Regions from separate parts of the Streptomyces sp. NPDC048479 genome, predicted to be linked through region 1. Evidence: riboswitches for the same ligand, from Rfam matches in the RefSeq annotation. Region 1 holds a riboswitch; the other holds the start of a gene.
The links. A riboswitch is a leader RNA that binds a small molecule or an ion and turns the genes downstream of it on or off. The one in region 1 is predicted to bind thiamine pyrophosphate.
Positions count from the first base shown of each region.

Region 2: another riboswitch for thiamine pyrophosphate. It lies ahead of AB0D12_RS26255 (thiamine ABC transporter substrate-binding protein); the one in region 1 lies ahead of thiC (phosphomethylpyrimidine synthase ThiC).

Region 1 is NZ_JBEZKA010000012.1:16,653-24,143, reverse strand. It holds gene hisC (histidinol-phosphate transaminase) at 1-604, opposite strand, end outside; gene AB0D12_RS19755 (LacI family DNA-binding transcriptional regulator) at 963-2,075, shown strand; gene AB0D12_RS19750 (metallophosphoesterase) at 2,251-3,519, shown strand; gene AB0D12_RS19745 (hypothetical protein) at 3,668-4,492, shown strand; gene thiC (phosphomethylpyrimidine synthase ThiC) at 4,520-6,286, opposite strand; TPP riboswitch at 6,279-6,423, opposite strand; gene AB0D12_RS19735 (YibE/F family protein) at 6,495-7,491, shown strand, end outside.
Region 2 is NZ_JBEZKA010000018.1:88,827-96,317, reverse strand. It holds gene AB0D12_RS26270 (hypothetical protein) at 1-2, opposite strand, end outside; gene AB0D12_RS26265 (DUF6233 domain-containing protein) at 29-370, opposite strand; gene rlmN (23S rRNA (adenine(2503)-C(2))-methyltransferase RlmN) at 631-1,737, shown strand; TPP riboswitch at 1,768-1,895, shown strand; gene AB0D12_RS26255 (thiamine ABC transporter substrate-binding protein) at 1,979-3,076, shown strand; gene AB0D12_RS26250 (iron ABC transporter permease) at 3,115-4,731, shown strand; gene AB0D12_RS26245 (ABC transporter ATP-binding protein) at 4,731-5,762, shown strand; gene AB0D12_RS26240 (hypothetical protein) at 6,037-6,975, opposite strand; gene AB0D12_RS26235 (LOG family protein) at 7,060-7,491, opposite strand, start outside.

The sequences.
Region 1 (7,491 bases):
CGTCGACATCACGGACGAACTCGATGTACGCCTCATCCAGCACCACCAGGACGTCGGATGGCACCCGGTCGAGGAAGCGCTCCAGTTCGGCCCGGCGCACCACCGTGCCGGTCGGGTTGTTGGGGTTGCAGACGAAGATCAGCCGGGTCCGGTCGGTGATCGCACCGGCCATCGCGTCCAGATCATGCACATCACCCGCGGTCAGCGGCACCTGCACCGGCTTGGCCCCGCTGATCTGCGTGATGATCGGGTACGCCTCGAAGGACCGCCAGGCAAAGATAACCTCGTCGCCGGGGCCCGAGGTGCACTGCAGCAACGACTGGGCGACGCCGACCGAGCCGGTGCCGGTGGCCAGATGCGTCACGGGCACCCCGAAACGGTCCGCGAGCTCGTTCATCAGCCCGGTGCAGGCCATGTCCGGATAACGGTTGAAGCTGTGGGCAGCGGCGATCGCGCTCTCCACCACACCGGTCAGCGGCGGATACGGGTTCTCATTGGACGACAGCTTGTACGCGACCGGGCCGCCCGAAGCAGCCGGCTTGCCGGGCTTGTACGTGGGGATGCCGTCCAGCTCGGCGCGCAGCTTGGGGCTCGTCTCGCTCACCGCGGGTCCTCCTCGACCATCTGTACACAGCAGTACTCCAATACTGCTCACCTTATGAGGATTCACGTCCGCTGCGAATGGGGGCCCCGGGAAAAAGGAGGGGCGCTCCTCCATATCGCGCGCGCCGGTAGCTCACTCCGTGGCGCGCATCCCCCGTAGTGGTGAGTTGAGACCTCTTCGAAACATCAACCATTCGACAGGCCCATGCGGCTGGACGCGCGAGACGCCGTGGGCGCGCCACCCAACTGCCTTGATTTCCAAGGTGATTGATGATGAACGGCCATGCAGAAACGTGCCTGTCAACGAGTGAATATGCGACCGGCTCAACCGCCCGCGCGAGCCCTACTATCGGCTCGCCATGACAGCAGCAGGGAAGCACCAGGTGAGCCGGACGGAGACATCACGCCGGGGCAGCCGGCAGAGTCGGGCGGGCATCCGAGATGTGGCCGCCGCCGCCGGTGTCTCCATCACGACAGTCTCCGACGCACTCAACGGCAAGGGCCGGCTCCCGGACGCCACCCGCCGACATGTCCGCGAGGTCGCCGACCGGCTGGGCTATCGCCCGTCCGCCGCGGCCCGCACGCTCCGTACCGGAAAGTCGGGCCTTATCGGCCTGACGGTGACGACGTACGGGGATGAACCTTTCACCTTCACCGAGTTCGCGTACTTCGCCGAAATGGCGAGAGCCGCGACCTCCGCCGCGCTCGCCCGCGGCTACGCCCTCGTCATCCTGCCCGCCACCTCACGCCATGACGTCTGGTCGAACGTCGCCCTCGACGGCACCGTCGTCATCGATCCGTCCGACCACGACCCGGTCGTCACCGAACTTGTCCGCCAGGGCCTTCCCGTCGTCTCCGACGGCCGTCCGGCCGGCACGCTCCCGGTCACCGCCTGGGTCGACAACGACCACGAAGCCGCCGTACTCGATCTGCTCGACCATCTCGCCGCCGCCGGCGCCCGCCGTATCGGCCTGCTCACCGGCACCACCACCGACACCTACACACGACTGTCCACCACCGCGTATCTCAGCTGGTGCGAGCGCGTCCGCCAGGACCCGGTCTACGAGTCCTATCCGGCCCACGACCCGTGCGCCGGAGCCGTCGCGGCCGACCGGCTGCTCGCCCGCCCCGACCGGCCCGACGCCGTCTACGGGCTCTTCGACCCCAACGGCACCGATCTCCTCGCCGCCGCCCGGCGGTACGGCCTGCGCGTCCCCGACGATCTGCTGCTCGTCTGCTGCAGCGAGTCGACCGTGTACGCCACCACCGAACCGCCCATCACCACGCTCTCGCTCAAACCGCGCCGGATCGGCACGGCGGTCGTCCAGCTCCTCATCGACGCCATCGAAGGAGTCGACGAGGACCGGCCGGTCGGGCAGGTAATACCGACCGAACTGATCGTACGGACGTCATCACAGCGCCGCCCTCAGCGAACGACTGTGAGCGCCCCGCGATCCCCTTCTCCGGACTAGACCTTCCTAATCGGTACGAAACAGTCGGCGCACCAGGGGTGCGAAACGGATTCACCACCCCTGGTGCGTCACACAGCGCGGAGCTCATTCCTATGATGGGCGCACGACACCGCGGACCACCCCGACCAGGCTGGGCCGAGAGGTGAACGGCGGCGCGACGGTGGTGGAGGGGTCGATGACTCAGGGGGCCGGTCAAGGACCCGTGGTGCGGACGGCGACGTTGCGCGATTTCCGTGTACCGCCGTATGCGCAGGTTCCCGTGCAGTCACAGGAACCACAGACCGCTGCACCGCAGCAGCAGGAAGCGCCATCCGCGGCGCCGCAGCAGCATGCACCGCAGTCCTCGGCGCCGCAGCAGCAGGAACCACAGTCCGAGGCGCCAGAGCAGCACGCACCGCAGCCGCAGGAGCCGCAGGCACAGGCACAGCAATCACAGCCACAGCCACAGCGGTCTCAAGTGCAGCAGTCCACGGAGTCCGGCCATCCCGGCAACGCCGTCCCGGAGAGCGAGACCCCGGAGGGCTACACCCCCACCGCGCGTGACCTCCCGGTGATCAGCCGCAGCGGCCCCGGCGACACCGTCCAGGTGCAGATCAACCCGTCCGAGACGCCCGCGGCCGACGGGCTCGGCCCGCTCTACGTCGTCGGCGACGTCCACGGGTATCTCGACGAACTCCACGCGGCCCTCACCGAACAGGGCCTCATCGACGCGGACGGCCAGTGGGCCGCGGGCAACGCCCGGCTCTGGTTCCTCGGCGACTTCACCGACCGGGGCCCCGACGGCATCGGCGTCATCGACCTCGTCATGCGGCTCTCCGCCGAGGCCGCGGCCGCCGGCGGCTACTGCAAGGCCCTGATGGGCAACCACGAACTGCTGCTGCTCGGCGCCAAGCGGTTCGGCGACACCCCCGTCAACTCCGGGGCCGGAACCGCCACTTTCCAGGCCGCCTGGCTGCTCAATGGCGGCCAGAAGTCCGATATGGACCGTCTGCAGGACGTCCATCTGCAGTGGATGGCGCGCCTCGACGCCATCGAGCTGGAGGACGAGCATCTGCTGATGCACTCCGACACCACGGCCTATCTCGAGTACGGCGACTCGATCGAAGCGGTCAACGACACCGTCCGCGAGACCCTGACCCGCAATGACGCCGACGAGTGCTGGGACCTGTTCCGCAAGTTCACCAGGCGCTTCGCCTTCCGCGACGACGGTGGCCCGCAGGCCGTACGCGAACTGCTCTCCGCCTACGGCGGCCGACGCGTTGTGCACGGCCACAGCCCCATTCCGTATCTGCTCGGCGAGGTGGGCACCGAGGACGGTGAGGACGGCGCGCGTCCGGTTGTCGAAGGCCCGCATGTGTACGCCGACGGGCTCGCGATCGCCATGGACGGCGGCGTGACCATGGCCGGAAAGCTGCTTGTGGTCGAACTCCCGCTGCCTGACTGAGCCAACCCTCGACAGGGGATTTACGGAAACCCCCTGTCACCCCGTGCCGTAACCGCTCTACCATCGGCTTATCCGTAGCAGGCTCTCCTCCGTTTCTGCCCAACCGCCCGGTCGATGCGGGCAATCCGGCCCTACGGAGCATCGGGGGATGCACATGAACAGCGCTCCGCACCTGCTGACCGAGGATCGTGCCGAGTACGAGCGAATCCTCGATGACGCGCTGCGCAACGCCCATGACCGTCCGGATCTCGCTGCCGTGGGGCAGCGCCTGAACGCCGAGCAACTCCGCACCATGGCCCTGAACGCGACAGCACTCATCACCACAGCGGCCGCAGCCGAGTACGAGCACTATGTGAAGGTCCGCGAGGACCTGCGCGCGCCCACGGCCGCCGCGTCCGTGCACAATTCCGTGCTGGCCCCGGCCGCGGGCGAGGCAGACGAGAGCGGCGCCGGATTCGCCGCCGTCATCGCCGTACTGGCGCCGGTGCTCGCGGGAACGGCTGCGGCGATCTTTCTGCTGGTCGGCTACATCCTGAAGATGCTCAGCCCCACGCCGTCCTTCGCGGACAGCCTGCTCACCGCCGGGTGGTTCTTCGGCGCGGTCACGGCGGCCGGAATCCTGGTCGCCGCGGTCGCACTGCTGCTCACCGCTCTGCGCAACGGCGCGACCCAGGTCCCGGCCGAAGAGTCGGCGGGCGAGCCGGACGAGGTGGCCCGCGCCAGGGAGGCCTGGCGTCATGCGGTGCTGGAACGCGGCCTGCTGCCGTTTCTGCGGGCAGCGCTGGCCGATCCCAGCGCCGACCCGTCGTCCGCGGACCCGCCGAGCCATGTGAGCCGTATCCCGAAAGTCGGCTACAGCGGCCCGGACTACTCCAGCCCGAGCGAGGGCTCGACGACGGGCCAGAGACCCACCTTCACCAGTCCGGACTTCACCAGTCCGGACTTCGGCGGCCCCGAGCACCAGCCGGAGTGACCCCGGCCGGCGCCCGTGGCCGGGAGTTCACTCCGCGATCGGCAGATAGACCCGGTTGCCGGCCGCGGCGAACTCCTTGGACTTCTCGTCCATGCCCGCCTCGATCTCCTCCTGCAAGGCACCGTGCTGCCGCCGGATGTCCTGGGAGATCTTCATCGAGCAGAACTTCGGACCACACATCGAGCAGAAGTGTGCGGTCTTCGCCGGCTCGGCCGGCAGCGTCTCGTCGTGGAACTCCCGTGCCGTGTCCGGGTCGAGGGCCAGATTGAACTGGTCCTCCCACCGGAACTCGAAGCGCGCGTCGGAGAGCGCGTCGTCCCACTCCTGCGCTCCCGGGTGGCCCTTCGCGAGGTCCGCCGCATGCGCCGCGATCTTGTAGGTGATGACACCGGTCTTCACATCGTCGCGGTCCGGCAGGCCCAAGTGCTCCTTGGGCGTGACGTAGCAGAGCATCGCCGTTCCCCACCAGGCGATCATCGCGGCGCCGATACCGGAGGTGATGTGGTCGTACGCGGGCGCCACGTCCGTCGTCAGCGGGCCGAGCGTGTAGAAGGGGGCCTCCTCGCAGATCTCCTGCTGAAGGTCGATGTTCTCCTTGATCTTGTGCATCGGGACATGGCCCGGGCCCTCGATCATCGTCTGCACGTTGTGACGCTTGGCGATGGTGTTGAGCTCGCCGAGCGTACGCAGCTCCGCGAACTGCGCCTCGTCATTGGCGTCCGCGATCGAGCCGGGGCGCAGTCCGTCGCCGAGGGAGTACGTCACGTCGTAGGAGGCGAGGATCTCGCAGAGCTCCTCGAAGTTCTCGTACAGGAACGATTCCTTGTGGTGCGCCAGACACCAGGCCGCCATGATCGAGCCACCGCGGGAAACGATGCCCGTCTTGCGGCGGGCGGTGAGCGGCACGTACCGCAGCAGCACGCCCGCGTGGACGGTCATGTAGTCGACGCCCTGCTCGGCCTGCTCGATGACCGTGTCCTTGTAGACCTCCCAGGTCAGCTCCTCGGCCTTGCCGTCGACCTTCTCGAGCGCCTGGTAGAGGGGCACGGTGCCGATCGGGACCGGGGAGTTGCGCAGCACCCACTCGCGGGTGGTGTGGATGTTGCGGCCGGTGGAGAGGTCCATGACCGTGTCCGCGCCCCACTTGGTGGCCCAGGTCATCTTGTCCACCTCCTCCTCGATGGAGGAGGTGACCGCGGAGTTGCCGATGTTGGCGTTGACCTTCACCAGGAATCGCTTGCCGATGATCATCGGCTCGATCTCGGGGTGGTTGACGTTGACGGGCAGGACGGCCCGGCCCGCCGCGATCTCTTCACGGACGACCTCGGCGGAGACGTTCTCACGGATCGCGACGTACTCCATCTCCGGGGTGATCTCACCGCGGCGGGCGTACGCGAGCTGTGTCACCGCCTGGCCGTCGCGGCCCCGGCGGGGCTGGCGCGGGCGGCCGGGGAAGACGGCGTCGAGGTTGCGCAGTCCCCCGCGCGGCGAGGTGTGCTTGATCCCGTCGTCCTCGGGACGGACCGGGCGGCCGGCATACTCCTCGGTGTCGCCGCGGCCGATGATCCAGTTCTCCCGCAGCGGCGGCAGGCCGCGGCGGACGTCGGTCTCGACGGTGGGATCGGTGTACGGGCCGGACGTGTCGTACAGCGTCACGTCCTTGCCATTGGTGAGGTGCACTTGCCGGACCGGCACCCGGAGGTCGGGGCGCGAACCCTCGACGTACCCCTTGTGCCAGCCGGGCTTGCGCTCCGCCTGGTCGGCGGCAGGCGTGCGTGCATCCTGAACGGTCATGAGACCTACTCCCTACGCCGGCATTACCCGGTAACAGGTTCGGCGGTCGACGCAGCGGCTTCCGTACGATTCGTCACGACTCGTACGAAGGTCAGCGCCCTCTCAGCCCGGTGCTCCGAGCTCCCGCGTGTGCAAAGGTGCCACCACGCTAGCGTCATTTCTGGCGTGCTGAACAGTGGGCCTCTCCCGTTCTTGCGATGATCGGCCGGTGACCTCCTCGCAGCAGACACCCGAAGCACACGGCCATGCGCACAGCCACGGGCCGGCCGCGCCCGTCTCCAAGCACCTTCGCAAGGTCATCGCCGCGGTGCTGATTCCCTTCTCCACGGCGGTTTTGGTCGGGCTGTTCGTACTCTGGCCGGGCGGCGCTCCCGACCATCAGCGCAGCGGTGTCGGCTTCGACCGGCAGACCGAGCAGGGCAAGGTGGTGACGGTCGCGAAGGTCAACTGCAAGGACGTGAATGCGGCGCAGGTGCCGCCGACCGGTGACACCTCGACGCCCGAGGGGCGCGAGGCGGTCAATTCCCAGCGGGGCAGCTGCGCGAAGGCGACGATCGAGGTCACCAGCGGTAAGGACAAGGGCCGTACCTTCACCGAGATCGTCCAGCCGGACGCTCCACGGCAGTTGAGCAAGGGCCAGGGGGTGGTGGTGGCGTACGCACCCGATGCGCCCCGCGATCTTCAGTACTCCGTGACCGATGTGGACCGTAAGTTCCCGATGGTGCTGCTGGCCGGGATCTTCGCGCTCGTGGTGGTGCTGGTGGGACGGATGCGCGGTGTGATGGCGCTGATCGCGCTCGCCGCCTCGTTTGCCGTACTGACCCTGTTCATCCTGCCGGCGATCCTGCAGGGCTCAAATCCCCTGATCGTCGCGGTGATCGGGGCGAGCGCCATCATGCTGATCGCTCTCTATCTGTGCCACGGACTCACCGCACGTACGTCGGTCGCGGTCCTCGGCACGCTGATCTCGCTGCTGCTGATCGGACTGCTCGGTTCGCTCTTCATCGGCTGGGCGAGACTGACCGGCAACACCGACGACAGCACCGGCCTGATCCATGGCCTGTTTCCGAACATCGACTTGAGCGGTCTGCTGCTGGCCAGCGTCATCATCGGTTCGCTCGGTGTGCTCGACGATGTGACAGTGACCCAGACCTCGGCGGTCTGGGAGCTGCACCAGGCGGATCCGGGCTTGGGGCCGCGCGGGC
Region 2 (7,491 bases), on a different contig from region 1:
ATGCCCTTCGGCTCCGACGGTTCGCGGTTCACAGCACACCGAGGTCTGTGTCGGGCCGGCAGTACGGGCACGCCCTGATGCCGTCTTGTGTGAGCGCGCGGAGTGCCTGCTCCCGGGTCAGCTGCTTCGTGGGGTTGCCGGCCATGCGGCAGTCGCTGGTGTGGACCGCGTCCGGGCTGGGTTTGCCGCCTGCTCGCAGCATCGACAGCTTCCACGCCGGCTCGCGCGGCGGCAGCGTGCGTGCCGTACGCACGGCGGCTGTCTCCTGGCGCTCCAGCTCCGCGATGGATTCGTCAGTGCGGCGCAGCTGCCATGAGAGCCACTGGCGGACGCTGCGCAGGCGCTCCAGGCGAGGCACTTCTTCGGACACGCGTTCGAGTCTAGGCCCCCGGAGCTCCGGTTCGGCAGAGAGGCCACAGCGGGGGAGAGGTTCGCCATGCCGTGGTCGACGGCTCCAGCGGTATCGCTTGCGCTTCCCCTTGGCTCGCTGGCCAGCCAGAACGCGCTCCGGGCTGGGCCGTCTGCGGGCCGTCCGAGGGTGCCCGGCAGTGACCCACAACGACGTCAATGCCCACCCCGGGCGTCAACGGCCGCAGGTCACGAGATTCCGTCTGCGACACTGGACGAACCATGCCCAAGCCCGGAGAACTCACTTTCGTCGCGCCCCGCGGAGCCAAGAAGCCCCCGCGGCATCTCGCCGACCTCACGCCCGCCGAGCGCAAGGACGCCGTCGCCGCGATCGGCGAGAAGCCGTTCCGCGCCAAGCAGCTCTCGCAGCACTACTTCGCGCGGTACGCCCACGACCCGGCCCAGTGGACCGACATCCCCGCCGCCGCGCGCGAGAAGCTCGCCTCGGAGCTGCTGCCCGACCTGATGTCCGTCGTACGGCATATCTCGTGCGACGACGACACCACCCGCAAGACTCTGTGGCGGCTGCACGACGGCACGCTCGTCGAGTCCGTGCTGATGCGCTATCCGGACCGGGTGACGATGTGCATCTCGTCGCAGGCCGGCTGCGGGATGAACTGCCCCTTCTGCGCGACCGGTCAGGCCGGTCTCGACCGGAATCTGTCGACCGCCGAGATCGTGCACCAGATCGTCGACGGCATGCGCGCCCTGCGCGACGGCGAGGTGCCGGGCGGACCGGCGCGGCTGTCCAACATCGTCTTCATGGGGATGGGGGAGCCGCTCGCCAACTACAAGCGGGTCGTCGGCTCCATCCGCCGGCTCACCGACCCCGAGCCGGACGGCCTGGGTCTCTCGCAGCGCGGGATCACCGTCTCCACCGTCGGCCTGGTGCCCGCGATGCATCGCTTCGCCGACGAGGGCTTCAAGTGCCGTCTCGCCGTCTCGCTGCACGCGCCGGACGACGAGCTGCGCGACACCCTGGTCCCGGTCAATACGCGCTGGAAGGTCCGGGAGGTGCTGGACGCCGCCTGGGAGTACGCCGAGAAGTCGGGCCGCCGTATCTCAATCGAGTACGCGCTCATCCGCGATATCAACGACCAGGCGTGGCGGGGTGATCTGCTGGGCCGGCTGCTCAAGGGCAGGCGGGTCCATGTCAATCTGATCCCGCTCAACCCGACGCCGGGATCCAAGTGGACGGCTTCGAGGCCCGAGGACGAGAAGGCCTTTGTGGAGGCCATCGCGGCGCACGGGGTGCCGGTCACCGTCCGGGACACCCGTGGCCAGGAGATCGACGGAGCGTGCGGACAGCTGGCCGCTTCGGAGCGTTAGCGCCCGTGTAACCTGGCTTGAAACATCTACATATTCCGACAGGGGAGCGCCACAGCGCTGAGAGTGCGACGCGGGTTTGGTAAATCAAGCCCAGTGGTCGCAGACCCTCTGAACCTTGCCCAGGTCATTCTGGGTAGGAAGTTCGGTCATTACTCACAAGCTGTTGCGCCCTGCCCGGATTCCCTTCGAGGGAGCCGGGCAGGGCCGCGTCTCTTCCTGGTCAACTCCAGGAGGAATTTCAGTGAGCACCACCAAGAAGATCACGGTCACCGCGCTGGCCGCGGCGCTCGGTGTCACCACGCTCGCGGCCTGCGGCGGCGAGGCCAAGGACTCGTCGGCCTCGGACGGCCGCTCGAAGCCGAAGACCGTGACGCTCGTCAGCCACGACTCGTTTGTCGCCTCCGCCTCCGTGCTGAAGGAGTTCACCAAGGAGACCGGCTACACGGTCAAGGTGCTCAAGAGCGGCGACGCGGGCGCGGCCCTCAACAGGGAGATCCTCACCAAGGGCTCCCCGCAGGGCGATGTCTTCTTCGGCGTCGACAACACCCTGCTCTCGCGTGCTCTCGACAACGGCCTGTTCACGCCGTACGAGGCAAAGGGCCTGAGCCAGGTGAACGACGAGGTGCAGCTGGACCAGGACAAGCACCGGGTCACGCCCGTCGACACCGGCGACATCTGCGTCAACTACGACAAGAAGTACTTCGCCGACAAGAAGCTGGCGCCGCCGCAGTCCTTCGACGACCTGGCCAAGCCCGCGTACAAGAACCTCCTGGTGACGGAGAACGTCGCGACCTCCTCGCCCGGCCTCGGCTTCCTCCTCGGCTCGGTCGGCAAGTACGGCGAGGACGGCTGGCAGGACTACTGGAAGAAGCTGAAGGAGAACGGCGTCAAGGTCGTCGACGGCTGGGAGCAGGCGTACAACGAGGAGTTCTCCGGCTCCGCGGGCGGTAAGAAGGCCAAGGCCGACCGGCCGCTCGTCGTCTCGTACGCCTCCAGTCCGCCCGCCGAGGTGCTCTTCTCCAAGCCGCAGCCGACCGAGGCGCCCACCGGGGTCGCGACCGGAACCTGCTTCCGCCAGACCGAGTTCGCGGGTCTGCTCAAGGGTGCGAAGAACGAGGCGGGCGGCAAGGCCCTGCTGGACTTCCTGGTCTCCAAGAAGTTCCAGGAGGACATGCCGCTGAACATGTTCGTCAACCCGGTGATCAAGGACGCGAAGCTGCCCGAGGTGTTCACCAAGTTCGGCGCGGTGGCCGTCAAGCCCCAGACCGTCGCTCCCGACACGATTGCCAAGAACCGTGAGCAGTGGGTCCAGTCATGGTCCTCGCTCGTACTGAAGTAACGAAGTCCGTCCGCGGGAGTGCGGCGCGGCTCGGTCTGATGGCCGGGCCCGCCGTGTTCTTCGCGGTCTTCTTCGCCTATCCGGTCGTCGCGATCGTCGGCCGGGGCCTAGAGATCGACGGGGTCTGGCAGTTCGGGCGGATCGGTGAGGTGCTGAGCCGCCCCGACATCCTGCGGGTGCTGTGGTTCACCACGTGGCAGGCGCTCGCCTCCACAGCGCTCACACTGCTGATAGCCCTGCCCGGCGCGTATGTCTTCGCCCGTTTCGACATTCCCGGAAAGCGACTGCTGCGGGCGGTGGTCACCGTCCCGTTCGTGCTGCCGACCGTCGTCGTCGGGACGGCGTTCCTGGCGCTGCTCGGGCGCGGCGGGCTGCTCGACGAGCTGTGGGGCGTACGGCTGGACACGACGGTGTGGGCGATTCTGCTCGCGCACGTCTTCTTCAACTACGCGGTGGTCGTACGGACCGTGGGCGGTCTGTGGTCGCAGCTCGACCCGCGTCAGGAGGAGGCCGCCCGGGTGCTGGGCGCCGGGCGGTTCGCGGCCTGGCGGAGGGTGACGCTGCCGGCCCTCGGGCCCGCCGTGGCCGCCGCCGCGCTGATGGTCTTCCTCTTCACCTTCACCTCCTTCGGTGTCGTACAGATCCTCGGCGGACCGACGTTCTCCACGGTCGAGGTGGAGATTTATCGACAAACGGCTCAGCTGCTGGATCTGTCCACGGCAGCCGTGCTGACGCTGGTGCAGTTCGCCGCGGTGGGCGCGGTCCTCGCCGTACACGCGTGGACGGTACGGCGGCGGGAGACCGCGCTGAAACTGGTGGACCCGGCACAGACCGCGCGGCGACCGCGCGGCCCCGGACAGTGGGCGCTGCTCGGCGGGGTGCTGACCACGATTCTGCTGCTGATCCTGGCGCCGCTCGCGGTGCTGGTCGAGCGTTCCCTCGACGGGCCCGGCGGCTACGGCTTCGACTACTACCGGGCGCTGACCGCGATGGACGCGAGCGGAGGAGCCTTCCTCGTACCGCCGATCGACGCGGTGTGGAACTCCCTGCGGTACGCCCTGGTCGCCACCGCCATCGCGCTGGTCATCGGCGGTCTCGCGGCGGCGGCGCTGACCCGGAAGGCCGGCCGGCTGCTGCGCGGCTTCGACGCGCTGCTCATGCTGCCGCTCGGCGTCTCTGCCGTGACCGTCGGCTTCGGCTTCCTCATCACCCTCGACGAGCCGCCGCTTGATCTGCGGGAGTCCTGGATCCTGGTGCCGCTCGCCCAGGCCCTGGTCGGCGTCCCCTTCGTCGTACGGATGATGCTGCCGGTGCTGCGGGCGGTGGACGGGCGGCTGCGCGAGGCGGCGGCGGTGCTGGGCGCCTCGCCGCTGCGGGTGTGGCGGGAGGTCGATCTGGCGCTGGTGCGGCGGGCGCTGCTCATCGCCGCTGGATTCGCCTTCGCCATCTCGCTCGGCGAGTTCGGCGCGACGGTCTTCATCGCCAGGCCGGACAATCCGACGCTGCCGGTCGCCGTGGCGCGGCTTCTCGGCCGGCCCGGCGAGCTCAACTACGGGCAGGCGATGGCGCTGAGCACCATCTTGATGGTGGTGTGTGCGGTGGCGCTGCTGGTGCTCGAACGAATCCGTACCGACCGATCGTCCGGGGAGTTCTGATGGCTTTGCTGCGACTGGAGGACGTGACCGTACGGTTCGGGGCGCGCGCGGCGCTCGACGCGGTGGATCTCGAGGTCGCCGAGCACGAGATCGTCTGTGTGCTGGGGCCGAGCGGCAGTGGAAAGTCCACCCTGCTGAGGATCGTCGCCGGACTGCAAGCAGCCGACGGCGGGCGGGTGTTGCTGTCCGGCGCGGACCAGGCCGGCGTTCCGGTGCACCGGCGCGGGGTGGGCCTGATGTTCCAGGATCACCAGCTCTTCCCCCAGCGCGACGTCGGCGGCAATGTCGCCTTCGGGCTGCGGATGCACGGCGCAGGACGGGACGAACAGGCCCGCCGCGTCGGCGAGTTGCTGGAGCTGGTCGGGCTGCCGGCGGCGCAGCGGCGGGCCGTGGCCTCGCTGTCCGGCGGCGAGCAGCAGCGGGTGGCGCTGGCCAGGGCGCTGGCGCCGCAGCCCCGGCTGCTGATGCTGGACGAGCCGCTCGGCCAGCTGGACCGAGGGCTGCGGGAGCGGCTGGTCGTCGAACTGCGCGGGCTGTTCGGGCGGTTGGGTACGACGGTGCTCGCCGTCACTCATGACCAGGGCGAGGCCTTCGCGCTCGCCGACCGTGTCGTCGTCATGCGGGACGGCAGGATCGCCCAGGCGGGCACGCCGCTCGAAGTCTGGCAGCGGCCCGCGTCCGAGTTTGTCGCGCGCTTCCTCGGCTTCGACAACGTCGTCGCGGCGACGGTGAGCGGCGCGGCCGCGGACACCCCGTGGGGCAAGGTGCCGGTGCCGGAGGACGCGCCGCAGGGCGCCCGGCAGGTGCTGGTGCGACCGGCGGGCGTCCGACTTGTCCCGCCGGCAGAGGGGCTGCGCTGCACGGTGGAGGCGCGTACGTTCCGGGGCAGCCACGTCGCCGTACAGCTGCGACCCGACGACGGTCCGCAGCTGGAGGCGGAGTGCTCCTTGCTGGATGCGCCGGAGGTGGGCGCGACGGTGGGAGTCGTCTTCGCCGCCGAGGACGTGGTGGTGCTGGCCCCGGACGGCTGACTCGGTCGCCGCTGCCCTGAACGCTGCCGGCCTTGCCGGTCGCCCGGACCGTGCCCGCCGGCTGGGTCCGTGAGCATCGGTTCCGGACCGCCCACGACGTTCATGTCGACCGTCGTGGCGTCGGGATCGGGCGCCTGGCCCTCGGCCAGGGCACGGAAGTGGTCCGCGCCATCGGCGTGCGTCGAGCGGGGGCGGATCCAGGGGACGGTCGGATCCTCGGCGATCTCCCAGTCGACCGGTTGCGCGAACAGCGCGGCGATGCGGTGGACGGCCCCTAACGGGCGGGGGTGAGCTCCTCAGGACGTGGCTCCTGTGACCCCGACTCCGAGCTCGGCTCCGGCGCCGTGCCGTGCGCCTCGGGCGCGCCGAACCAGGCCACCGCGACCGCGCCCGCCACCGCCAGTACGAAGCCGAGGATCGCCATCCAGGCGAAGCCGGCGCGCGAGGAGTCGCCCAGCCACAGCACGCCGATCATGCCCGGCAGCACGGTCTCGCCGACCACCAGCGCCGCGGTGGCGCCGTTCACCGAACCGATCTGCAGCGCGACGGTGTGCAGATACATGCCGCCGATACCGGCCACCAGAATCGCGTACAGCGCAGGATCCGAGAGCAGCGCGCCCAGGTCGAAGGGGTCGACGCCGTTCAGCACGCGTACGCCGACGCCCAGCGCGCCGAAGCCGAGGCCCGACAGCAGACCCGCCAGGATCGCGGCGCGTGCGCCCAGGAGGCGTACGACAACGGTGCCGCCGGCCATCAGCAGCAGCGAGATCGCCAGCAGCCACCAGTGGGTGGCGATCGGGGTGTGGCCGCTGCCCTCCGGGCCCGCCGCCGTGGCCAGCAGCACGAGTGCGGAGCAGACGACGGCGATGGAGGTCCACTCGGCGCGGTTCAGCCGGATGCCCAGCAGTTTGACGCTCAGCACCGCCGTGATCACCAGATTGGCGCTGATGACGGTCTGGGAGAGGAAGAGCGGGAGCAGGCGCGCGGCGAGTGCGCCGAGGCCGAACCCGATGAAGTCCAGGATCGTGCCGACGATGAACTCCCAGGTCATCGCGGCCTTGGCAGTCGAGGAGAGGCTCGGTCCGCCGTGCTGGGTGACTCCGGCCGCGGCCGCCTCGCGCCGGGCGGACCTGCGTGAGCCCACCGCTTGCAGCACCGACCCCGTGCCGTAACAGATCGAGGCCGCGACAGCGGTCAGTAGGCCGATCAGCACCAGGCGCTCCGTTCACATGAGGTCAGTCCAACTCCGACTGGAATGCCAGACGTGCCTTCGGCCTCTGAAGTTGCTTCTTGCGGACTACTTGTCTCCGGTCAGCAGCTTCAGCGCCGCCGGGGCCTCGTCGACCGAGTCCACGAGCGCGATACGGGACTCCATCGAGCGGCCCGCCGCCAGCGACTGGAGCAGCGGCCAGGTGGGCAGCCGCTCCGTCCAGTGCTCGCGGTTGACGAGGACCATCGGGGTCGGTTCGCCGCGGGACTCGTAGTAGTTCGGGGTCGCGTTGTCGAAGATCTCCTGGACCGTGCCTGCGGCGCCGGGCAGGAAGATCACGCCTGCGTTGGAGCGGGCAAGGAGGCCGTCTTCGCGGGTGGCGTTGGCGAAGTACTTGGCGATGTGGCCGGCGAAGGCATTCGGCGGCTCGTGGCCGTAGAACCAGGTCGGGATACCGACGGAGTCGCCGCCGCCGGGCCAGCGGTCGCGCACGTCGAAGGCGGCGGCGGCCCAGTCGGA